3 regions of the Pseudomonas sp. GW821-FHT07F05 genome follow, and region 3 is predicted to be linked to each of the others. Evidence: riboswitches for the same ligand, from Rfam matches in the RefSeq annotation. Region 3 holds a riboswitch; each other region holds the start of a gene.
The links. A riboswitch is a leader RNA that binds a small molecule or an ion and turns the genes downstream of it on or off. The one in region 3 is predicted to bind cobalamin.
Positions count from the first base shown of each region.

Region 1: linked by a shared signal. The riboswitch ahead of AC07RO_RS04915 (ABC transporter substrate-binding protein) and the one ahead of cobW (cobalamin biosynthesis protein CobW) in region 3 are both predicted to bind cobalamin.
Region 2: linked by a shared signal. The riboswitch ahead of cobO (cob(I)yrinic acid a,c-diamide adenosyltransferase) and the one ahead of cobW (cobalamin biosynthesis protein CobW) in region 3 are both predicted to bind cobalamin.

Region 1 is NZ_JBWKQL010000002.1:157,750-165,493, reverse strand. It holds gene AC07RO_RS04950 (MFS transporter) at 1-537, shown strand, start outside; gene AC07RO_RS04945 (endonuclease/exonuclease/phosphatase family protein) at 806-1,555, shown strand; gene AC07RO_RS04940 (con-10 family general stress protein) at 1,685-1,867, shown strand; gene AC07RO_RS04935 (hypothetical protein) at 1,986-2,150, opposite strand; gene AC07RO_RS04930 (ATP-dependent Clp protease proteolytic subunit) at 2,228-2,785, opposite strand; gene AC07RO_RS04925 (aldo/keto reductase) at 3,169-4,164, shown strand; gene AC07RO_RS04920 (aspartate/glutamate racemase family protein) at 4,225-4,947, shown strand; cobalamin riboswitch at 5,169-5,364, shown strand; gene AC07RO_RS04915 (ABC transporter substrate-binding protein) at 5,508-6,509, shown strand; gene AC07RO_RS04910 (FecCD family ABC transporter permease) at 6,521-7,552, shown strand; gene AC07RO_RS04905 (ABC transporter ATP-binding protein) at 7,549-7,744, shown strand, end outside.
Region 2 is NZ_JBWKQL010000001.1:717,308-725,051, reverse strand. It holds gene AC07RO_RS03405 (cobyric acid synthase) at 1-1,160, opposite strand, end outside; gene cobD (threonine-phosphate decarboxylase CobD) at 1,157-2,149, opposite strand; gene cbiB (adenosylcobinamide-phosphate synthase CbiB) at 2,142-3,050, opposite strand; gene bluB (5,6-dimethylbenzimidazole synthase) at 3,047-3,697, opposite strand; gene AC07RO_RS03385 (cobyrinic acid a,c-diamide synthase CobB) at 3,863-5,164, opposite strand; gene cobO (cob(I)yrinic acid a,c-diamide adenosyltransferase) at 5,161-5,772, opposite strand; cobalamin riboswitch at 5,880-6,105, opposite strand; gene AC07RO_RS03375 (C40 family peptidase) at 6,233-6,769, opposite strand; gene AC07RO_RS03370 (C40 family peptidase) at 6,857-7,546, opposite strand; gene AC07RO_RS03365 (NAD-dependent deacylase) at 7,613-7,744, opposite strand, start outside.
Region 3 is NZ_JBWKQL010000021.1:10,918-18,661, reverse strand. It holds gene cobM (precorrin-4 C(11)-methyltransferase) at 1-502, opposite strand, end outside; gene AC07RO_RS26050 (cobalamin biosynthesis protein) at 705-1,139, opposite strand; gene AC07RO_RS26045 (CbtA family protein) at 1,136-1,855, opposite strand; gene AC07RO_RS26040 (CbtB domain-containing protein) at 1,867-2,082, opposite strand; cobalamin riboswitch at 2,182-2,414, opposite strand; cobalamin riboswitch at 2,539-2,770, shown strand; gene cobW (cobalamin biosynthesis protein CobW) at 2,898-3,971, shown strand; gene cobN (cobaltochelatase subunit CobN) at 3,974-7,738, shown strand.

The DNA.
Region 1 (7,744 bases), on a different contig from region 3:
TTCGGCCTGAGCCTGACCCTGTCCTCTATCGGCTACGGCACACTGACCACGTTCATCACCCTGTTTTACCTGGCCCGTGGCTGGGAAGGCGCGGCCTGGTGCCTGACCGTGTTCGGCGTCTGCTTCATCCTGGCGCGGTTGCTGTTCATCAATGCGATCAACCGCTTCGGCGGCTTTCGCTCGGCGATCGTCTGCATCTCGGTGGAAACCCTGGGGCTTTTGCTGTTGTGGCTGGCACCCGACACCACTTTCGCCCTGATCGGCGCGGGGCTGACCGGTTTTGGTTTGTCGCTGGTGTACCCGGCACTGGGCGTGGAAGCCATCAAGCAGGTGCCCAACAGCAGTCGTGGCGCGGGGCTCAGCGCCTACGCGGTGTTTTTCGACCTGGCCCTGGCCATTGCCGGACCACTGATGGGCGCGGTGGCGCTGGGCATGGGCTACGGCTGGATTTTCTTCTTCGCGGCGTTGTTGTCGGTGGCGGCGTTGACGCTGGCCGTGGTGCTGTCGCGCAGGGCGCCGGTCGACACGCGGGTGTAGCGAGCGCAGCGCCTCAAAGCTTCCCGGCTGAAGCCGGTCCCACAGAGAGCCCGCGTTGGTTCAGTAGGGCCGGCGTCAGCCGGGAAGAGGCCGGCGACTCTGCAACAGCGCTCACTGGCTGTTGAAATCCCCCGGCCACAGCCCGTCCCACCTAAAAGCTGAACTGCCGCCTCGCGTCCCGGTCCGAATAGCACATCCCCCGAACAGGAGTGAGGGCGTGACCCCCGATCCCGCTGGCTCGAACGCTACCCCTCCGGACCCGGCCACGTTGCGCGAAGTCCACAAACTGCGCGTGCTGACCGTGAACACCCACAAGGGCTTCACCGCACTGAACCGGCGTTTCATCCTGCCGGAGTTGCGTGAAGCCGTGCGCAGCACCGGTGCCGACCTGGTGTTTCTCCAGGAAGTCCTCGGCGGCCATGACCGCCACGCCGCCAAGTACGAAGACTGGCCCGACACGCCGCACTACGAATTTCTCGCCGACAGTATGTGGACGGACTTCGCCTACGGCCGCAACGCGGTCTACCCCGATGGCCACCACGGCAACGCGCTGCTGTCCAAATATCCGATCCTGCATTACCGCAATCTGGACATCTCGATCACCGGGCCGGAGCGCCGCGGCTTGTTGCACTGCGTGCTGCAAGTGCCAGGGCACGCCGAGGTCCATGCGATTTGCGTGCACCTCAGCCTGCTGGAAAGCCACCGCCAGTTGCAGCTCAATCTGCTTTGCGATCTGCTCGACTCCCTGCCCGAGGACGCACCGGTGGTGATCGCCGGCGACTTCAACGACTGGCAGCTCCAGGGCAACAAGCGCCTGCAGCGCTGCGGCTACCTGCATGAAGCTTTCGAGCGCAGTCAGGGCCGGCTGGCGAAAACGTACCCGGCGCGCTTCCCGATGCTGCGCCTGGACCGGATCTACCTGCGCAACGCCACCAGCCACCAACCAAAAATCCTCGGCACGCGGCCATGGACGCATCTGTCCGATCACCTGCCGCTGACCGTCGAAGTGCACATGTAACAGCGGGCATCACTCGTCACCGCCGTTGGTCTGCCAGCGAGTCGACGGGTTAAACGATTGCGTGAACGCCCCCTCACAGTTAAGGCGAGGCACCTGTCTCGCCTTCTCAATAACAAGAGGTCTGCGATCATGGCTAACACCGGAAAGTCGAACCCTGGCAATTTTGCGAACGATAAAGAGAAAGCGTCCGAAGCCGGCAAGAAAGGCGGACAGGCTTCAGGCAGCGGCAATGCCGGAAGCGATATGAAGAAAGAATCGGGTGCAGGCGCGAGCGGCACCGGCAAGAAAGGCGGCTCAGGCGGCAAGTCGTAACGACGTGCGGCTGAGTGAAGCGAGCGAGGGCCAAGGCTCTCGCTCTTTTGTTTGAGCATCAGTCAAAAAAGCAATGTACGCCTCATAGCAAGCACACGTGTCAGCGGCACCCTCCCCCTCATTTATCCGGATCGATCAGCGGCACCGTTGCGTCCCGATCAAGCTGGGAACCCGGGTCTTCGTTGCCCGGATCCATGTCGGCGTCAAATCCTGTCTCTTCATCACCCGGCTGAGGAGCGGGGCGCGGCGGAACGGGTGCAGCGTCAGGTGTATGGGATTGCATGGCAGTCACCTCTCGTTTCAATGTGGCCAATAATAGAGTCAGAGGGCTCGACAACGACCGGGTTCAATGGATCGAGCTTAGCTGGCGCTGACGGTCCAGTGCACGGCGTCTTCGGCAAACTGCAATTGCTCGACACGATGGGCAATGCCGCACGCCAGGGAGTCTTCAGCGCGGATCACCTTCTCCTCCGCTGACAGGCAGCGCCCTATGTCCAGCGGGTGCACCGCGCTCACGGTTTCGCTCTGATAGATGTTCACGTAGCGCTGCAGGTCGTTGTCCAGGCTGCGCAGGTATTCGCGCATGCGTGAGTGGTCTACCGAGCTCTGATTGAAGTACCAGCTCATGGGGTGGATCAGAAATCGCGAGTGGGGACAGACGATCCGCTCCTGAGCCGCCAGGTAGATCACGATGCCCATGGATTCGATGTTGCCGCTGTTCAACGCGCGGATCGGCACTTTCAGGGATTTCAGGAAGTTGTAGAGGGTGAATCCCAGTGCGGTGCTGCCGCCGGCGGTCGACAGATTCAGCAGCAATCCGGTCGCGCCCTTGCCGAGGGCTTCGAGGCAGCGATCCCGAAAATGCTCGGTGCTGGCCTGATCGACCCCGCAGTGGAAATGAATGATGTGCTCGCTCATCGGCGGCCTCGCTGGTCATGGATGGCGTACTCACGGGCCTCTTCCCGGCTGAAGCCGGTCCTACCAAGAATCCCGGCGCCTTCGTAGGACCGGCTTCAGCCGGGAAGGCGTCGGACGCCACTCCGCAAATACAGGCTATGGGCAATCCTCAAATCTGTGCCGTCGACGGATCTATCTGAAATGTTGAAATTCGCACTCGTGGCTAAAGTCGCATGGGATGAGGATAGCCGCTCGCCGAGCATGTGAAAGTCCACCGCCGCGCATTCCGAAGAACCCCTGCGGCAATCAACAGTCAGTAAAGAAGCTTCGCCGGTTTCATCGTGCTCGATCCGGGCCATGAACCGCGCGCCATCCAACACGCCCCACCGCACAGGACACCTTCCATGAGTCTGCACGACAAGATCATCGGCCGCCTCGGCTTCGGCTCCGCACCGCTGGGCAACATGTTCCGCACCATCGACGAGGAGGAAGCAGCGGCCACCGTTCAATCCGCCTGGGACCAGGGCATTCGCTATTTCGACACGGCGCCCATCTACGGCGCCGGCTTGTCCGAGCAGCGCCTGGGCAAGGCCCTCGCCGGCGTCCCCCGGGACCAATACACCCTAAGCACCAAAGTCGGCCGGCTGATTTCCGACGAGATCGACACCGAGACCCGCAGCGGCCCGTTCGCCGAAGGCCTGAAAAACAAGATCGTCACCGATTATTCCGCCGACGCCACGCTGCGTTCCATTGAAGCGAGCCTGGAGCGGTTGAACACTGATCGTCTGGATATCGTGTTTGTCCACGATGTGGCGCAGGACGCCCACGGCGATGCCTGGATCGAGCATTTCAATATCGCCCGCACTGGCGCTTTCCGCGCCCTCACCCGCCTGCGTGAAGAAGGCGTGATCAAGGCCTGGGGCTTGGGCGTCAATCGCGTCGAGCCGTGCGAACTGACGCTGGACCTGGAAGAAGCCCAGCCCGATGGTTTCCTGCTCGCCGGCCGCTATTCGCTGCTCGATCACGACCAACCGCTGCAACGGCTGTTCGACAAGGCCCGTCAGCACAACGCCGAATTCGTCGTCGGCGGGCCTTACAGCTCCGGCGTGTTGGTGGGCGGCAAGCATTTCGAGTACCAGGAAGCGTCGCCAGCGATGCTCGACAAGGTGGCGCACATTCAGGAGATCGCCCGTCAGTACCAGGTCGACATTAAATCGGCAGCGCTGCAATTTGTCCTTGCCAACCCCCTGGTGGCGGCGGTGATTCCGGGTGCCAGCCGCCCTTCGCGGATCATCGAGGACGTCACCGCGCTTAACGCACAGGTGCCTGACGGTTTCTGGCAGGCCATGCGCGATCAGGGCTTCATCGCCCTGCAGGCGCCCGTGCCGATGAAAGACTGATATCGTGGGCAACGACGCCGGGCCAGACGCCCGGCCTTGTTTTCTGCGCGAGATCTGTCCATGCGAATTCTGATCGTCAACGTCAACACCACCGAATCGATGACCGAGACCATCGCCGAGCAGGCCCGCAGCGTGGCCTCGCCTGGCACCGAGATCATCGGCCTGACCCCGCGCTTCGGCGCCGAGTCGGTGGAAGGCAATTTCGAAAGCTACCTGGCGGCCATCGCGGTGATGGACCGGGTGATGTCCTACGAAGGGCCCTATGACGCCGTGATTCAGGCCGGTTACGGCGAACATGGCCGCGAGGGTTTGCAGGAATTGCTCGAGGTGCCGGTGGTGGACATCACCGAAGCGGCGGCCAGCCTGGCGATGCTGCTGGGGCATAAATACGCGGTGGTCACCACGCTGGACCGCACCGTGCCGCTGATCGAGGATCGCCTGAAACTGGCCGGCGTGTACGAACGCTGCGCGTCGGTGCGGGCCAGTGGCATGAGCGTGCTGGAGCTGGAGGCATCGCCGGAGCGTGCGGTCGAGGCGATCGTTGAGCAGGCCATGGAAGCGGTGAATCGGGACAAGGCCGAGGTGATTTGCCTGGGCTGCGGCGGCATGGCCGGGCTGGATCAACTCATCCGTGACCGCGCCGGCGTGCCGGTGGTGGAGGGCGTGACCGCAGCGGTGGCACTGGCAGAATCACTGGTGCGTCTGGGGTTGAAGACCTCGAAAGTGCGGACCTATGCGACGCCTCGGCCGAAGAAGATTGTCGGTTGGCCGTTTAAGCTCTAAGCCGGTGGTGTTGAGCTCACGCCGATGGCGCTGCAAACACATACCTTGTGGGAGCGAGCTCGCTCGCGAAGACTGCATTCCAGCCGCAGAAGATTTAGCGGATGTGCTGGCCTCTTCGTGAGCAAGCTCACTCCCACAGGTGTTGCGTCCGTCCAGTTACTGCGAGGTGTCAATACATCTCCGGCACACTGTCGCTGCATTCGCCTCTCCCCACCGAATCGTTTAGTATCCCCGCCGCCGGTTTCCGCTCGGAATTAATAGGGAATCCCCAGGCGCGTGCTGCGCGCTGAAAGGGAACTGTCCCCGCAACTGTAGGCGCTGAGCCCTGCTTCCTGTTTGCCACTGGGTGACCCCGGGAAGGCCGAAGCACGGCGATGAAGCGTCAGTCAGGAGACCTGCCGGCCAGCATATTCATTCACCGGCGGGGTGTCCGGGGAAGGACTCCCGTTCGCGTGCCGTGCGCGCACCATGAGCCCGCCCTTTTTTCCGGGGCGTCTGTCGGGATGGACTTTCCAGCGCCTGCTTCGCCAAGCATTCAGGCTATCTGGAGATCGCTGTTCATGCCGCTGCGCCGCCTCGCTGCCCTGCTCGTCACCCTGACCTTGCCCACTGCCGCCCTCGCGGCGTCGACGATTTACCCCTTGACCGTGGACAACTGCGGCCAAGCGCTGACCTTCACCCACGCCCCGCAGAAAGCCGTGACCATCGGCCAGGCGGCCACCGAGATGCTCTATGCCCTCGGACTGGGCCCGAACGTGATCGGCACGTCGCTATGGTTTAACCCCGTCCTGCCCCAGTACAAAACCCTCAACGACGGCATCGCTCGGCTCGCGGATAACGCGCCGAGTTTTGAATCGGTGATCGGCAAACGCCCGGATTTCGTCCCGGTGCAGTTTGAGTGGATGGTCGGGCCCCAGGGCGCCGTTGGCACCCGCGAGCAGTTCCGCGACCTGGGCATCCCGACCTACATCCTGCCGTCCGATTGCGAGGGCAAGAACAACCGGGTCGGCGCCGACGGCACGCGCCTCGAAGCCTTCCGCATCGACACGCTGTACAAAAGCCTGCGGCAGCTGGCGCAGATTTTCGACGTGCAGGACCGTGGCGAGCAGTTGATCGCGGATTACCAGGCGCGAATGGCTCGGGCTGTGGCGCAGGCGAACGCCCATGCCAACCCGCCCGTCTCGGCGGTCTTCTGGTTTTCCAGCCCGGACATCAACGTCGATCCGTACGTGGCCGGACGCAAGGGCATTCCCAACTTCATGCTCGACACCCTCGGCATGCGTAACGTCATCGACTCCGACGAGGAATGGCCGACCGTGGGCTGGGAAACGATCGCCAAGGCCAACCCGACCGTGCTGGTCATCGCGCGCATGGACCGTCGCCGCTTCCCGGCCGACGATCACGAGAAGAAGCTGGCCTTCCTCCGCTCGGACCCGGTCACACGGAATATGGATGCGGTGAAAAACAATCGCATCGTGATCATGGACGCCAGCGCCATGGAGTCCAGCGTACGGCTGTTTGACGGCATCGAACAACTGGCTCAGGCCACTCACCCGCAATGACGTCATTCAGCATGCCCCGTTCGAGCGTCGTTCGAATCTTCGGCCACGTTGCCTGGGCCACCGCGTTGCTGGCGTTGGCGGTGCTGGCGGGCGTGGCGATCGGCGAGACGTCGATCAGCCTGCCGGTGATCGTTCAGGTGCTGGCGAACAAGCTGTGGGCCACAGGCTATCCCCTCGACCCCATCGATGAGGGCATCGTCTGGAATTACCGCCTGACCCGGGCCATCGTGGCCGCCACCTGCGGCGCAGGGCTGGCGGTGTCGGGTGTGGTTCTGCAATCGCTGCTGCGCAACCCGCTGGCCGATCCCTACTTGCTGGGCATTTCCGCCGGCGCTTCGACTGGCGCGGTGCTGGTGGCGATCATCGGCATCGGTGCCGGGACGATTTCACTCTCCACCGGCGCGTTTGCCGGGGCGATTGCTGCCTTCGCGCTGGTCGCCCTGCTCGCCCGCTCCTCTCGGGGCCAGACCGCTGCCGGCCAGATCATCCTGGCGGGCATTGCCGGGTCCCAGCTGTTCAACGCCCTGACGTCCTTCCTGATCACCAAGTCGGCCAATGCCGAACAGGCCCGCGGGATCATGTTCTGGTTGCTGGGCAATCTCAGCGGCGTGCGCTGGTCGTCGGTGGCGCTGTCGGTGCCGGTCGTGGTGCTCGGCTTGCTGGTGTGCCTGTGGCATCGGCGCGCGCTGGATGCGTTCACGTTCGGCAGCGACTCGGCGGCATCCCTGGGCATTCCGGTGCGCCGGGTGCAGGCCGTGCTGATTCTCACCGCCGCGCTGATGACGGCGGTGATGGTGTCGATCGTCGGCTCCATCGGCTTCGTCGGGCTGGTGATTCCCCATGCGGTGCGCCTGATGGCCGGGGTGCGCCACGCGCGTCTGTTGCCCTTGAGCGCCCTGATCGGCGCGCTGTTCATGATCGCCGCCGACGTGCTGTCGCGCACCTTGATCAAGGGTCAGGTGTTGCCGATCGGGGTCATTACGGCGCTGGTCGGCGCGCCGGTTTTCGCCATGATTCTGGTCCGCGGGAATCGTCCTCGATGAACGCCCGTCAGGAGGTGCCCGGTGCCATGCTGGAAGGCAGTGACCTGAGTTATTCGGTCAAGGGCGCGTCGCTGCTCAGTGGGGTGAGCCTGGCGATTCGGCCGGGGGAAAACCTGGGGATCGTCGGGCCCAATGGCTCGGGGAAGTCGACGCTGCTGAAGTTGCTGGCGGGGATTCAGTCGCCGTCTCAGG
Region 2 (7,744 bases), on a different contig from region 3:
ACGTCGGCGTCTTCGAGGGTCAGCCGCCCGCTCACATTGCGCAGCTGTTTCTCTTCTTCCAGCACCGTGCTCAGGGCCAACAGCCCCAGGCCCGGGCTTGAACCCGCCGCGCCTTCCAGTCCGTGCGGGTCGTGCAACTCTTCGCCCAGCATTTGCAGGCCACCGCAGATGCCCAGCACTTTGCCGCCGTATCGCAGGTGGCGGTGGATGGCGGTGTCCCAGCCATTGGCGCGCAGATAAGCGAGATCACTGCGCACGCTTTTCGAGCCGGGCAGGATGATCAGGTCAGCGCCGGGAATCGCCTGCCCAGGGCCGACGAATTGCAGATTCACCTGGGGGTGCAGGCGCAGCGGGTCGAAGTCGGTGTGATTACTGATGCGCGGCAGGACCGGCACGATGACATTGAGCACCTGCTCGGCCTTGTCGGTCTGGCGCTGATCAAGACCGTCTTCAGCCTCCAGATGCAGGTCCATCACGTAGGGCAGCACGCCCACCACCGGTTTGCCGGTGCGCTGTTCGAGCCAGTCGAGGCCGGGCTGAAGCAGCGCGATGTCGCCGCGAAAACGATTGATGATGAAACCTCTGACCCGCGCCTGTTCGCTGGGCGACAGCAATTCCAGCGTGCCGACCAGATGGGCAAACACCCCGCCGCGATTGATGTCCGCCACCAGCAGCACCGGGCAATCCACCGCTTCGGCAAAGCCCATGTTGGCGATGTCGCCGGCGCGCAGGTTGATCTCGGCCGGCGACCCGGCGCCTTCGACCATGACCACCGGCCAGCCTTCGCTGAGGCGGCGATGGGAAGCGAGTACGGCCTGCATCGCGATGGCTTTGTAGTCGTGGTAGGCGACGGCGTTCATGGTGGTGACGCCGCGCCCGTGAATGATCACTTGCGCGCCCGTGTCGCTGTTGGGTTTGAGCAGCACCGGGTTCATGTCGGTGTGGGGTTCGAGGCCGCAGGCCTGGGCTTGCACGGCCTGGGCGCGGCCGATCTCGCCGCCGTCCGCGGTCACTGCGCTGTTGAGCGCCATGTTCTGTGGCTTGAACGGCACGGTGCGCACGCCCTGTCGGGTCAGCCAGCGGCACAGCGCCGTCACCAGCGTGCTTTTACCGGCATCGGACGTGGTGCCCTGCACCATCAGGGTTTTGCCGATGTTCATGGGCGCTCCCGGGAGAACTCACTCAGTGCCTGTTCCAGACGCTGCCAGTCGGCGTCCTCGCGGGGCAGGCCGAAACGCAGGCTCCTGTTGTTGTTGAAGATGCGCAGAAGGATGCCCCGGTGTGCGCAGAACTCATACAGTTCTTCCGCCAGCGGCGTGATCAGCCACTGAAACAGCGCGCAGCCGCCCTTAGGCGCGAAGCCGTGGCGGCTGAGCACATCAACCAGACGCTGACTGGCCTGCTCGGTGCGCTGGCGCTGGCGTTGATGCCCGGCCACGTCGTTGAGACAGGCCTGACCGATGATGCGGGTTGGCCCGCTGACTGACCAGGGGCCGATCTGCCGCGCCATGACTTTGAGAAAGCGCGGCTCCGCCAGCACAAAACCCAGGCGCACACCGGCCAGCCCGAAGAACTTGCCGAACGAGCGCAATACGATGAGCCCCGAACGCTGGGTGTAAGCCGCCAGGCTCAACTCCGGCGTGTTGTCCATGAACGCTTCGTCGACCACCAGCCAACCACCACGCTGGGCCAGCCGCGTGTGCCATTCCAGCAGGCGTTCGGGCGTGAGGCTCAGGCCGGTGGGGTTGTTCGGGTTGACCACGACGAGCACGTCAAGGGTGTCGATGAACCGCTCCACTTCGTGCTCAAGCACTTCGCGCACCAGAAAACCGGTGTTGCGCCAGGCCTCGGCGTGCTCGGCGTAGCAGGGCGACAGCACACCGACCTTGCCGGCCTGGCGCAGACGCGGCAGCGCCTGAATCGCCGCTTGGGAACCGGCAACCGGCAGTACGTCCGTGGCGCCGTAGTAGCGGCGGGCGGCGGCTTCCAGACCGTCATCGGTTTCCGGCAGGCGCCCCCAGGCCGCTTCCGGGATCGCCGGGATTGGCCACGACCACGGCGAGATCCCGCTGGACAGGTCCAGCCAGTCCGCCTCATCAATGCCATATTTCAGGACTGCGCCACGCAATCGGCCGCCGTGTTCAAGCATAGAATTCTGTCCCCAGACACAAAATCAGCAACCACAGCCACACGCCGCGCTGCACCAGTTGCCAGCCGCGATCGATGGAGTCCGCGTCCGCCGGCAAGCCTTCGCCCAGGGTCGCGCGCTCATGCAGCTCGCCGTGATAAATCGCCGGACCGCCCAGCTCGACGCCCAGCGCACCGGCGCCGGCGGCCATCACCGGGCCTGCGTTGGGGCTGTCCCACTTCGGGGCCTGGGTGCGCCAGCAGCGCAGAGCCAGTCGGGTGTTGCCCAGCAGCGCGTAGGTTAATGCCACCAAGCGTGCCGGAATGTAGTTGAGCAAGTCGTCGATTTTCGCCGCCGCCCAGCCGAAGCGTTCGAAGCGCTCGTTGCGATAGCCCCACATGGCGTCGAGGGTGTTGCTCAGGCGATAGAGCACAACGCCCGGCGCGCCCAGCACGACGAACCAGAAGATCGCCGCGAACACCGCGTCGCTGCCGTTTTCCAGCACCGATTCGGTGGCTGCACGGGCCACTTCGGTGCCGTCCAGCTCGGAGGTCTGGCGACTGACCAGATAGCCGACGCGCCGACGCGCTTCGGGCAGATCGTCGCTGCGCAGCGCCTGGGCGACCGGCTCGACGTGCTCGCCCAGGCTGCGAAGACCCAACGCGCAGTACAGCGCCAGCACGTCCACCAGCCAGCCAATCAACGGTAGCCAGCTGAGCAACGTGGCGATCAGGGTCAGCGGAATGACGGCGATGAACCACGCCGTCACGCCATGGCTGCGCCAGCCCCGGCCGGCAGCATTCAGGCGCTGTTCGATGCGCTCGGCAAAACGGCCGAACGCCACCAGCGGGTGGTTCCGTTTTGGCTCGCCGAGCAACGCGTCCAGCGCGACCCCGGCGACGCTCAATAACGCCACACTCATTCAATCACTCCCCATGTGTTCTCGTAGACCAACTCTTGCAACGCGCGCGGCTGCGCCCAGCCCTCCAGCACCAGCATCGGCGCCGGGTAAAATGCCTTGACCGGGCCCAGGCACAGGATCGCCAGGGGTTTTGAACCGGTTGGCATCTTCAGCAGATCAGCCAGGGCCTGGGGATCGAACAGCGACACCCAGCCCATGCCCAGACCCTCGGCACGGGCCGCCAGCCAGAGGTTCTGGATCGCGCACGACAACGACGCCATGTCCATTTCCGGCAGGGTGCGACGCCCGAAGATGTGTTTGTCGCGGTCGTCCATCAACGCAGCGACCAATACCTCGGCGCAGTCGCTGATGCCCTCGACCTTCAGCTTCATGAAATCGTCGGACCGCTCGCCCAGGGCTTCGGCGGTGCGGATGCGTTCTTCTTCCACCTGCGCCTGAATCTGCGCGCGCAAGGCCGGATCGGTGATGCGCAGGAACCGCCACGGCTGCATCAGGCCAACGCTCGGCGCGTGGTGGGCGGCTTCGAGCAGACGGGCCAGCAACTCCGGCGCGACGGTGCCCCCGCAGAAGTGACGCATGTCGCGACGCTCGGCGATGGCGCGGTAAACGGCGGCGCGTTCGGGGTCAGTGAAGGTGTGTTCAGTCATGGCTCGCCTGTCCCGCGAGTGAAACACAGCAATCACCTGCGATGCGCCCCATGTAGGAGTGAGCTTGATCGCGAAAGCGGTTTTTCAGAAAAGGAGTGGGATCGGACGCGCCCACTTTGCGAGCAGGCTCGCTCCCACAGAATGCGGCGGTTGAATTAGATGGGCTCATGGCAAAAACAGCGCCGCCATCGCCTGGGGATTCGAGGGAAAGTAAAAGTGGACATACGACGCAGTCATGCGCCCTTCGCGGTACACCGCTTCGGCGCCGCGCCCGCCATTGGGGCTGAGGCCGCGGGCGATGGGGGTCAGCTCGGTGCTGGTCAGGGAGTGGTGATAGGTGTGGCCACGCAGGATGCCTTCCGGCAGTTCGACCGATTGCAGGGCCAGGGCGGCCAGACGCTTTTGCATCACGGCTTCCCCCTTGAGCAAGCCCACCCCTTCGGCGCGCTGGCCGTCGACATCGGTCAGGGCATCGAGCAGATACAACATACCGCCGCATTCGGCGAGCAGGGGCTTGCCGGCGGCGTGGTGCGCGCGAATCGCGGCCAGCATGCTGTGGTTTTCCGCCAGCGCCGTGTGATGCAGTTCCGGGTAACCGCCCGGCAGATACAGGCTGTCGGCGTCGGGTAATTCGCGGTCGCGGATCGGCGAGAAGAACGACAGTTCGGCGCCCATCTCCCGCAACAGGTCGAGGCTGGCACCGTAGAAAAACGCAAACGCCTCGTCGTGGGCGATGGCGATTTTCACACCGGCCAGCAGCGGTTCGGCCGGCACGAATTCCGGCGCGGTAAAGGTCACGGACGGTGGCAACGTGGCGTCGCAGGTGCTGGCCAGTGCGGTGGCCGCAGCGTCAAGGCGCATGTCCAGGTCATTCAATTCGCTCGCCTGCACCAGGCCGAGGTGCCGGCTGGGCAGCTCAATGCCGGTTTCACGGGACAGCGCGCCGTACCAGCGCAGGCCTTCAGTCAGGCTGCCTTCCAGCAACTGCGCGTGGCGCACTGTGCCGACGCGATTGGCCAGCACGCCGGCGAATGGCAGATCCGGCTGATAGCGCGCCAGCCCAAGCGCCAGTGCGCCGAAGGTCTGAGCCATGGCCGTGCCGTCAATCACCCCCAGCACCGGCACGCCGAAACGCCGGGCCAGGTCTGCGCTGGAGGGCGTACCGTCGAACAAGCCCATGACGCCTTCGATGAGGATCAGGTCGGCGTCGGCGGCGGCTTCCCACAACAGACGCCGGCTTTCGGCCTCGCCAATCATCCACATGTCCAGTTGGTACACCGGATGGCCGCTGGCGCGTTCGAGAATCATCGGGTCGAGAAAGTCCGGTCCGCATTTGAACACGCGCACCTTGCGCCCCTGATTGCGATGCAGACGGGCGAGTGCGGCGGTGACGGTGGTTTTGCCCTGGCCGGACGCGGGCGCAGCGATCAATACTGCCGGGCAGTGCCGGGGCTGGCGCTCACTCACAGTTCGATGCCTTTCTGCGCCTTGATGCCGGCTTGAAAGGCATGCTTGACCACGCCGATATCGGAAACGGTGTCGGAGAGGTCGATCAGTTCCTGCTTCGCCCCGCGACCGGTGACGATCACGTGCTGCATCGGCGGGCGTGCCTGCAAATCGCTCAGCACCTGCTCCAGGTCCAGATAGCCGTGCTTGAGGGCAATGTTCAGCTCATCGAGCACGACCATGCCGATAGAGGCGTCCTTGAGCATTTCCCGGGTCACGGCCCAGGCGGCTTCGGCGGCGGCGATGTCGCGCTGGCGGTCCTGGGTTTCCCAGGTGAAGCCCTCGCCCATCACGTGGTAACGCACTTGTTCGGGAAAGCGGCGGAAGAACAGCTCTTCGCCGGTGCTGTGGCGGCCTTTGATGAACTGCACGACGCCGCACTGCATGCCATGGCCCATGGCGCGGGCCAGCATGCCGAAGGCCGAGCTGCTTTTGCCTTTGCCGTTGCCGGTCAGGACCAACAGCAATCCGCATTCATTTGGCGCGCTGGAAATGCGCTCGTCCATCACCGCCTTTTTGCGCAGCATGCGCGCCAGGTGGCGTTCGTCACGTTCGGGGGATTCGCTCATCTCAGCTCTCCGCTTGAGGGCAGGTGTGGCAAACGGAGGGCACAGGCAAAGACTGTCAGCAGGCACCGGACATGGCCCGGCCTGCAGCAGAGCATCGCCCTCCGTGATGCTGTTCGATGGATCAGGCCGGTCTCCGGACTCATGAGTTGCCACAACCGTGGCAGGCCAGGCGCCTTCCCATGTTCAGCGAACACAGTGGCATTGTGCGTGGCCTTGACTCATTTACCGTTGCGGAGGCAGCGCCGGAATTGATCGCACGAGCAATCGCACCGGCTTCCCTGTTTCACCCTGTGGACCAACAAGGTCCCGGGCACCTGAAACATGGCGCGAAGGTTAGAGGGTTGACTGGGGAGCGTCAATCGAACCGTGGACAGAGCGCCCACGGGTTTACGGGATTTCACCCTGGAATGCACAGGTGTTCCTGCAGCAGCAGCCCATGAACACGTTGCCTCAAAAACGACTATTGCCTGGCAAGATTCGATGGCTGGATAACGCGCTTGGCATTCAGCCAGGCCTTTTGCCAATAAGGCTTGTCCAGGCTGTCGAGTTTGACGGTGCCGCCGGTGGCCGGTGCATGAACGAATCGCCCTTCCCCGACGTAGATGCCGGCGTGGCTGACGTGGGAGCCGCCGCCCGTGGCGAAGAACACCAGGTCACCGGTCTGCAACTGGCTGCGGTCGATGTCCGGGCCACGCAGGGTGATCATTTCCCGCGTCGATCGCGGCAAGGTGATACCGGCGGCGTCGTGGTAGACATAGCCGATCAGGCCGCTGCAATCGAAACCCGAATCAGGCGTGTTGCCGCCCCAGCGATAAGGCGTGCCAACGAGGCCGATCGCGCGCAACAAAACGTCGTCGGCGAGCGGTGAAGAAAACTGGGGAGGAGCGGAGACCACAGGCCGGTAGACGACCTTGCGTGGAGCAGGCGGTGGAGTGCTGGAACATGCGGCCAGCAGCACAGCCAGAGAGGCGACGATCAGGCGAACCGTTAACGACATAAACACGACAACCTGTGCGGGATGCAGCTTACTTTGCCGAGGGCCGGGGTCGCGCGCAAGAGGGGTTAGCCCTTTGCGCGCCCGGAATTAACGGGTTTGGCGCTTGATTGTAGTCGAGCTCATCGCGGTAGTGGTTGCAGGTACCGTTGAAGGTGCCATCGCCAGCGCGCGTTTGGCTTCGATGAACGTCTTGGCCCAGTAGGCATCGTCGAGGCTGTCGACGCGGACACCACCGCTGCGGCGGCTGCTGGAGTGGATGAATTGATCATCGCCCAGGTAGATGCCCGCATGGCTGACACGACCACGGCCGGCAGTGCTGAAGAACAGCAGGTCGCCTGGCTTGAGGTCATTGCGTTTAACGAGAGGGGCATCGATGTTGATCATTTCGCGGGAGGAACGCGGCAGGCTCATGCCCGCCTCTTCGCGGAAGAGATAACCGATGAAACCGCTGCAGTCGAAACCAGAGGTGGTCGACGTGCCGCCGAAGCGATAGCGAGTGCCTATCAGGGATTTGCCGCGCTCGAGGATGCTGTCAGCCAGAACCGGCAGGCGGTACGGCTTGTTATCGGCAAATTGAGCGAGCTCGTCTTCGGTGGCGACTTCGTCATCCAGTACGGAGGATGCGTAATCGGCACGCTTGCTGGCGGATTGAGCGGTGGCAGAGTCCCGGAACTGGGGGCTTTGCGACTGTTGTTGCGACGTCGGCATCTGGGCCGCACAGCCGAACAACAGCGTTACGAGTGCGAGAGGCACGAGGGGTGCGAAGCGGTTTAGCATGTGCACGACCGTGGCTGAAGTGTAAAGAAGCCGAGACTATGCCTTCAATCGTACCCATTTGCAAATTCAATCGAAACAAATGTGACTTACGATGTCGTCCATCACTTCTAAGGCTCTACACCTCAGAAACGCATCCATGTGCGCGGAATGATCGGTCGGCGAAGGGTTTATCTCGGCAGTAAAGCCTCCCGTCACCCG
Region 3 (7,744 bases):
GGTTATTGACCCCCAGATGGATCGCCATGGTTGCCCGGTGCCGTGCCAGATCGCCCAGGCTTTCGCCTTCGGGCATGTCGGTTTTGTCGGCGTAGCGGGTCAGGATCACGCTCTGAGAGATGTCCGGCAGCGTCAGCTCTGTCCCGAGCAACGCGGCGCAGGCGGCGGTGGCGGTGACGCCGGGGATGATTTCGAAGGGGATCTGCAGATCGCGCAGGCAGCGGATTTGTTCGCCGATCGCGCCATACAGGCTCGGATCGCCGGAATGCACACGCGCCACGTCCTGGCCCTGTGCATGAGCGGATTTCATCAGCTCGATGATCTGCTGAAGGTGCAATGGAGCGCTGTTGGTGACCTGGATCGCCTGATGACCTTCCAGCACTGCTTCAGGCACCAGGGAACCGGCGTAAATGATCACCGGGCAGGAGCGGATCAGCCGCTGGCCTTTGACAGTGATCAGGTCCGGATCGCCGGGGCCGGCGCCGATGAAAAAAACAGTCATGGGGTTTCCTGATTGGGGTTCATTTGAGCAGTGGCTCGTCGGATGCATTCTCCCTGAGCGCACTCGGTCTGACTTTTCAGTACTGGCTTTAGCCGGGAAGGGGCCCTCGGGCACACCATCAAAATCTGCGGTGTGACTACTGACGTCTTCCCGGCTAAAGCCGGTCCTACAGTTCTAGCCGGTCCTACAAGATTGAGCCGGCCTATGAGATTGCTCCAGCCCTAACGTTTGCGGTTGCCAGAGCAAAGGTCGCGTGGGGGCTTTTTCGGCGGGGGATGACCAAGGTCGCGGGCGCGCCGGTCAACCGTGTCACCATCGCCAGCGCCGCGCTTTCTGCCACGCCGTAGCAGCCGGTGCGTTCGAAGGCGATGTCCGAAAGGTAAGTCAGCTGTGCCTCGTAAGCCGCCAGATCACCCGCGCTGAAAAACCCGATCGTCAGCCCCAGCTCATGACCCAGTGCCAGCAGCCCCACCTCGGCCGACTTGCCGTCAATGGAGGCGAGGGCGGCAACGTCTGTCAGCTGAAGACGACCCTCCCGCAACCCATGCTCCATCAACTGCCGAAGCTCCAGCGCCGAACAGCCGCGCTGGCAGCCCAGACCGACCACCCACAGCGGCCGATCGCGCACTTCATTCACAGAGCAGGCTTCAAACCGACGTGCGTCTCGGTCGCTTCATTGCGCCGAAACAACCAGGCGCTGATCCAGCCCAGGGCAATCCAGAAAACCGCATTGGTCAGCAGCGACGCGATCTTGAATTGCGCTTCAAGGGCTTCCGGCGCCAGTGCCGAATGCACCGCCGGTTGCGGCGCGCCGACGATATGCGGCACCACCAGGATCACCGCGCCCAAGGCCTTCAACACCCAGTGCCGTGCAAACACTATCAATGCCAGGCCTGAAGCCGTGGAGGCGGCGGTGCCGACCCACCAGATCTGCCGTTGGGTCAGATCCGCCGCGACAGTGCCGGGCAGCTCGGGCGGCAAACCAAGAGTGGGCGCCAGCACGAACACCGCATAACCGGCCAACCCCCACAGCACGCCTTCGCGGGCACTGGTCGGCGTACGCAGGGTGTACAGCGCCGCCAGCATCAGGGCGAAGCCGACCGCGACCACCAGATTGCCGCCGGTGGTGGACAGCACGCGCTGCCAGCCGTCTTCCGGCTCCCAGGCTTCGGCGTCATGGACGTGGCCGGCCATCGCACCCTCGGCGTGCTCGTGCATCTCGGCAGCCGGGGCCTTTTCGTAGGTCTCCGCCTGCAGGATCAGTGGCGCCACCGAGAAGCTTTGGAGCAGTGTCAACAGCAGGGCGGCGAGCAGTCCGCTGAACCCGGCCGTTTGCGCAATTCGCTTGAACATGGCGGCGGGTCTCAATGGCACGGGAAGGCGGAGCTGTGACGGGTGTCGTGTGCCGCGTTGTGCACCGCATCGATGTGGGAGAAACCGGCGAAGTACACCAGAAACGCACCGAGAAACATCGCGCTGACGGCGGCGACAAGGCGCTGGTTTTGGGTGGCGGTCACGGCTGTTGTGGTGTTTGTGCTGGTGCCGGTGCCGGACGTCTGGCGGGGTGTGCTGATGGACATGGCGCTTCCCTCTGAAGTGGATTCAGCGGACGGAAAGACGCGAAGACACCGCAGGCGAAGGCCGGCAGTGATCAACAGCGCCCGCCCACCGCGGGTTGTGTTATGTAGCGTTATCGGGCCGGTCTCCGGGCTCGCGAGGGGCACATGCATCAGCCGTTACAGCCGTCGTGCCTTCAAGAATCGCCTTCCCATATCGATGCCGACACAGTGGATCTGACTCTTCACTCGCTTACCGTTGCGGGGGCAGCACCGGACTGATACACACCCGAAGGTCTGTACGCACCGGTTTCCCGTTTCACCCTGTGAAGGGCACCCGTAACAAGGTGTGTAGCAGACCACGGGCTGTTTGGCTCGTCAATCGGCCCTTCAGCCGATGCGTCAATCAATGCAGCGATCGGTGCGTCAATTGGTGCGGCGATCATTGCAAAGCGCGATTGACCGGCCTCCAGTCACTGCGTAGCCTTGCGCACTTGAGGTTCGCCGGGCGCCTTTATCAACTACCAAGGCCACCGGCGCTAAGAAGGGAATGCGGTATCAAGCCGCAGCTGCCCCCGCAACTGTAAACGGACAGCTTCATTGCACAGCCACTGCGCGAGCGGGAAGGCGCGATGAATACCAGTCGCCTGATGATGCCTGTCAGCGACCGGCCGCCGTGAGCCAGGAGACCTGCCTCGAATCGGACCGCCTGCAAGCGGCCGAGGAATTCCACTACAACCGGGCGGGGTGATCCGGTGGCGAATCGAACCGCGCGCCTGCTTCCACCGGCCTGCGCTGTTTTCGTCCTCGTTGCCCCGCCGCACGCCTGAGGGCAACCGATGAAAACACTGGCCAAACTCCCCGTCACCATCGTCACCGGCTTTCTCGGCTCGGGCAAAACCACCTTGCTGCGGCACATGCTCGACAACGCCGAAGGCCGACGCATCGCCGTCATCGTCAACGAATTCGGCGAACTGGGCATCGACGGCGACATCCTCAAGCAATGCACCATCGGCTGCACCGAAGAAGAAGCCGTCGGTCGCGTGTACGAACTGGCCAACGGCTGCCTGTGCTGCACCGTTCAGGAAGAGTTTTTCCCGGTGATGCAGGAACTGGTCGCCCGTCGCGGCGACCTCGATCACATCCTCATCGAAACCTCGGGCCTGGCCCTGCCGAAACCCCTCGTCCAAGCCTTCCAGTGGCCGGAAATCCGCAACGCCTGCACCGTCGACGCCGTGATCACCGTGGTCGACAGCCCGGCCGTGCTCGCCGGCACCTTCGCCGCGTTCCCGGACCAAGTCGACGCCCAGCGCAAGCTCGATCCGAACCTGGATCACGAATCGCCGCTGCACGAACTGTTCGCCGACCAACTGGCCAGCGCCGATCTCGTCGTGCTGAACAAGGCCGACATGCTCGACGCTGATGCTCTCGCCGCCGTGCGTGCCGAAGTCGCCGAAGAACTGCCGCCGGCGGTGAAGATCGTCGAAGCGAACCGGGGCCAGCTGCCGATCAGCGTATTGCTGGGCCTGGGCGCCGAATCCGAGCTGCACATCGACGGGCGCAAGACCCACCACGATCACCACGAAGGCGACGATCATGATGACCACGACCATGACGCCTTCGATTCCATCTCCATCACGCTGCCCCAGGCCGACGAATCGCTGTTGCTCGACGCGCTGACCCAGGCCGTCGTCCAGCACGGCATCCTGCGTGTCAAAGGCTTCGCCGCCATTCCCGGCAAACCCATGCGCCTGCTGGTGCAAGGCGTCGGCACGCGTTTCGACAAGCATTTCGACCGCGCCTGGAAAGCAGACGAAGCCCGGGAAACCCACCTGGTGCTGATCGGCCAGGAACTGGACGCCGGCGTCCTCGAAGCGCAATTGCGCGACGCAGTCTCAGGCATAAAAGGCTAACCATGCACCTGCTGCGTACACAGCCCGGCGGCTTCGTCCCCGACGACAGCATCGCTGACCTGGGCCAGACGCCCGCCGAGCTGGTGATCCTGTGCAGCGCCGACTCAAATCTGGCGCTGCTGGCTGAAACCGCGCGGCAATTGCCGGATAGCTACCCGAGCCTGCGCCTGGCCAACCCGATGCAGGTGCAAAACCATGCGTCGGTGGATCTGTACGTGGACGAGGTGCTGCGCCACGCCAAAGTCATCCTGATTTCCCTGCACGGCGGCATCGGCTACTGGCGTTATGGCGTCGAGCGGCTGGTGGAGCTGGCCGCGAAAGGCGTGAAGCTGATTCTGGTCCCGGGCTGTGATCGGCCAGACCCCGAGCTGAGCGGCCTGAGCACGGAATCCGTCGAAGACCGCGAGCGTCTCTGGCATTACCTGCGTCAGGGCGGCAAGCACAACGCGCTGGCGCTGTTCAATTTCATCGCCACCCGCTGGCTGGGTGGCGACTACCCCTGGGCCGAGCCGCAGACCCTGCCGCGCACCGTGATTTATCACCCGCACCACGCCAACGCCGACCTGGCCCGCTGGCAGGCCGACTGGCGCGCCGATCAGCCGGTCGCGGCCGTGCTGTTCTATCGCTCCCACCTGCAGGCAGCCAACACCGGTTTCATCGATGTGTTCTGCGAGCGCTTGTCGGCCCAGGGCCTGAACCCGTTGCCGATTGCCGTCGCCAGCCTGAAGGAAGCCGGCTGCATGAGCGCGATACAGGACTGGCTCGACGAGGTGGATTGCGAGGTCATTCTCAACACCACCGGCTTCGCCCAATCCAGCCCGGAAGCGCCGGATGTTCGGCCGTTTCGCCGAGACATCCCGGTCATTCAGGCCATTTGCGCCCAGGACAACGAACCCGCCTGGCAGGCAAGCGCCCAAGGGCTGGGCCCCCGAGACCTGGCGATGCACATCGCGCTGCCGGAACTGGACGGGCGCATCATCAGCCGGCCAATCAGCTTCAAGGACCTGGCCTGGCACAGCGAGCGCAGTCAGTCCGACGTGGTTTGCTACCGCGCCCAGCCGGAACGCATGGATTTCGTCGCCGAACTGGCCCGGCGCTGGGTGCTGCTTGCCCGCACCGCCAACACCGACAAGCGCGTAGCGCTGATTCTGGCGAACTACCCCACCCGCGACGGGCGCATTGGCAACGGCGTCGGCCTCGACACCCCGGCGGCCGCGCTGAACATCCTGAAGGCCATGCAGGCCGAGGGTTACCCGGTTGAGGGCCTGCCCGAGACCGGTACTGCGCTGATTCACGCCTTGCTCGGCGGCGTCACCAACGATCCGGACAGCCTCGATCAACGGCCGTGCCACCAGAGCATGGCCATGGACGAGTACAGGGCGGCGTTTCAAGCGCTGCCGCAAGCCAATCGCGATGCAGTCATCGCGCGATGGGGCGCCCCTGACACCGACCCCATGTGTCGGGACGGGCGGATGATGATCGCCGGCCTGCGTTTCGGCATGACCTTCGTCGGCATTCAACCGGCGCGGGGCTACAACGTGGACCACAGCGCGGTGTATCACGACCCTGATCTGGTCCCGCCCCACGGCTATCTGGCGTTTTACTTCTGGCTGCGCAAACGCTATGGCGCTCACGCTGTCATCCACGTCGGCAAGCACGGCAATCTGGAATGGCTGCCGGGCAAAGGCGTCGGTCTGTCCGAGTATTGCTGGCCGGACGCGATCCTTGGCCCGATGCCGAATATCTACCCGTTCATCGTCAACGATCCGGGCGAGGGCGCCCAGGCCAAGCGCCGCACCCAGGCGGTGATCATCGACCACTTGATGCCACCGCTGACCCGCGCCGAAACCTACGGTCCGTTGCGCGACCTTGAACTGCTGGCGGACGAATATTACGAAGCGCAGCTGCTTGATCCGCGCCGCGCCAGGGAGCTGCAAAAAGACATTCTCAGGCTGGTGCGCGAGACCCACATCGACCGCGAGCTGGCGATGGACGGGGACGCCAACAGCGAGGCCGACGCCGCCGTGTGGCTGCCGCGCCTGGACACCTACCTGTGTGACCTGAAGGAATCGCAGATCCGCGACGGCTTGCACGTATTCGGCGAGTCGCCCATCGGCCGGCTGCGCATCGACACGCTGCTGGCCATGGTGCGCGTGCCTCGCGGCGATGGTCGCGGCGGTCAGGCCAGTCTGCTGCGGGCATTGAGTCAGGCGCTGGCGCTGGATTTCGACCCGCTGGACTGTGATCTCGGTGCGCCATGGACCGGCGACAAACCTCACGCATTACATGAAGTCAGCGCTGAACCATGGCGCACGACGGGTGATACCCGCGAGCGGCTGGAGCTGTTGGCCGCGCAGATGATTGAGCAGATTGCCAGCGGCGTGCCTATCAGTAATACCTTTGCAAACAACAGCTTGTCCGATGTTGTTCAGTCTCTGCATGAAGTGGTTATCCCTCGCCTAGACGCCTGCGGTCCAGCCGAAATGTCGAACCTGCTCAGCGCGCTAAGTGGGCGTTTCGTCCCGGCCGGCCCGAGCGGCGCCCCCAGCCGAGGACGGCTGGACGTGCTACCGACCGGGCGCAACTTCTTCTCCGTGGACGTGCGCAATCTGCCGACCATGACCGCGTGGCGCATTGGTTTCCAGTCGGCAAATCTGTTGCTGGAGAGGCACTTACAGGATCATGGTGATTATCTCCGTCAACTGGGGCTTTCGGTCTGGGGCACGGCGACCATGCGCACCGGCGGCGACGACATCGCCCAGGCCATGGCGCTGATGGGCGTGCGTCCGGTGTGGGCGACGGGCAGTCAGCGCGTCGATGACTTTGAGATCCTGCCCCTGAGCCTGCTCGACCGGCCGCGGGTCGATGTCACCCTGCGGGTTTCCGGTTTCTTCCGCGACGCGTTCGCCAACCTGATCCGCCTGTTCGACGCCGCGGTGCAGGCCGTCGCGGCGCTGGACGAGCCCGACGACATGAACCCGCTGGCCGCCCGCGTGCGCCAGGAGCGCGAGCAATTGCAGCGCGACGGTCTGGATGTCGAGCAAGCGGCGAAGCAGGCTGGCTGGCGCATCTTCGGCGCCAAGCCAGGCGCGTATGGCGCAGGGGTACAGAACGCCATCGACGGGCGCTTGTGGCAGAGCCGCGAAGACCTCGCCGAGGTCTACCTGACCTGGGGCGGCTACGCCTACGGCGGCAGCGACGAAGGCACGCCGGCCCGTGACGGTTTTGCCAAGCGGCTGAGCCAGGTTCAGGCGGTGCTGCAGAACCAGGACAACCGCGAACACGATGTGCTGGATTCAAACGATTACTACCAGTTCCAGGGCGGCATGCTGGCGGCAGTGGAAAGCCTGTCCGGCGAGAAAGTCGCCAGTTATCACGGCGACCACAGCCAGCCTGATCTGCCGAAGATCCGTACGCTGAAGGAAGAGCTCAACCGGGTGGTGCGCTCCCGGGCGGCCAACCCGAAGTGGATCGAAGGGGTCAAGCGCCACGGCTACAAGGGTGCGTTCGAGATGGCGGCGACGGTGGATTTCCTGTTCGCCTTCGACGCTACCACCGAGCTGATCGACGATCACCAATACGCGCTGCTGGCCGATGCCTATCTGCTGGACGCCTCGACCCGTGATTTCATCCAGCAGCACAACCCGGATGCGCTGCGGGACATGACCGAGCGCATGCTCGAGGCGCAGCAGCGCGGCCTGTGGCAGGAACCGGGCGAGTACCGCGAGGCGCTGGAGAATCTGTTGCTGGACATCGAAGAGTCATGAGCGTGA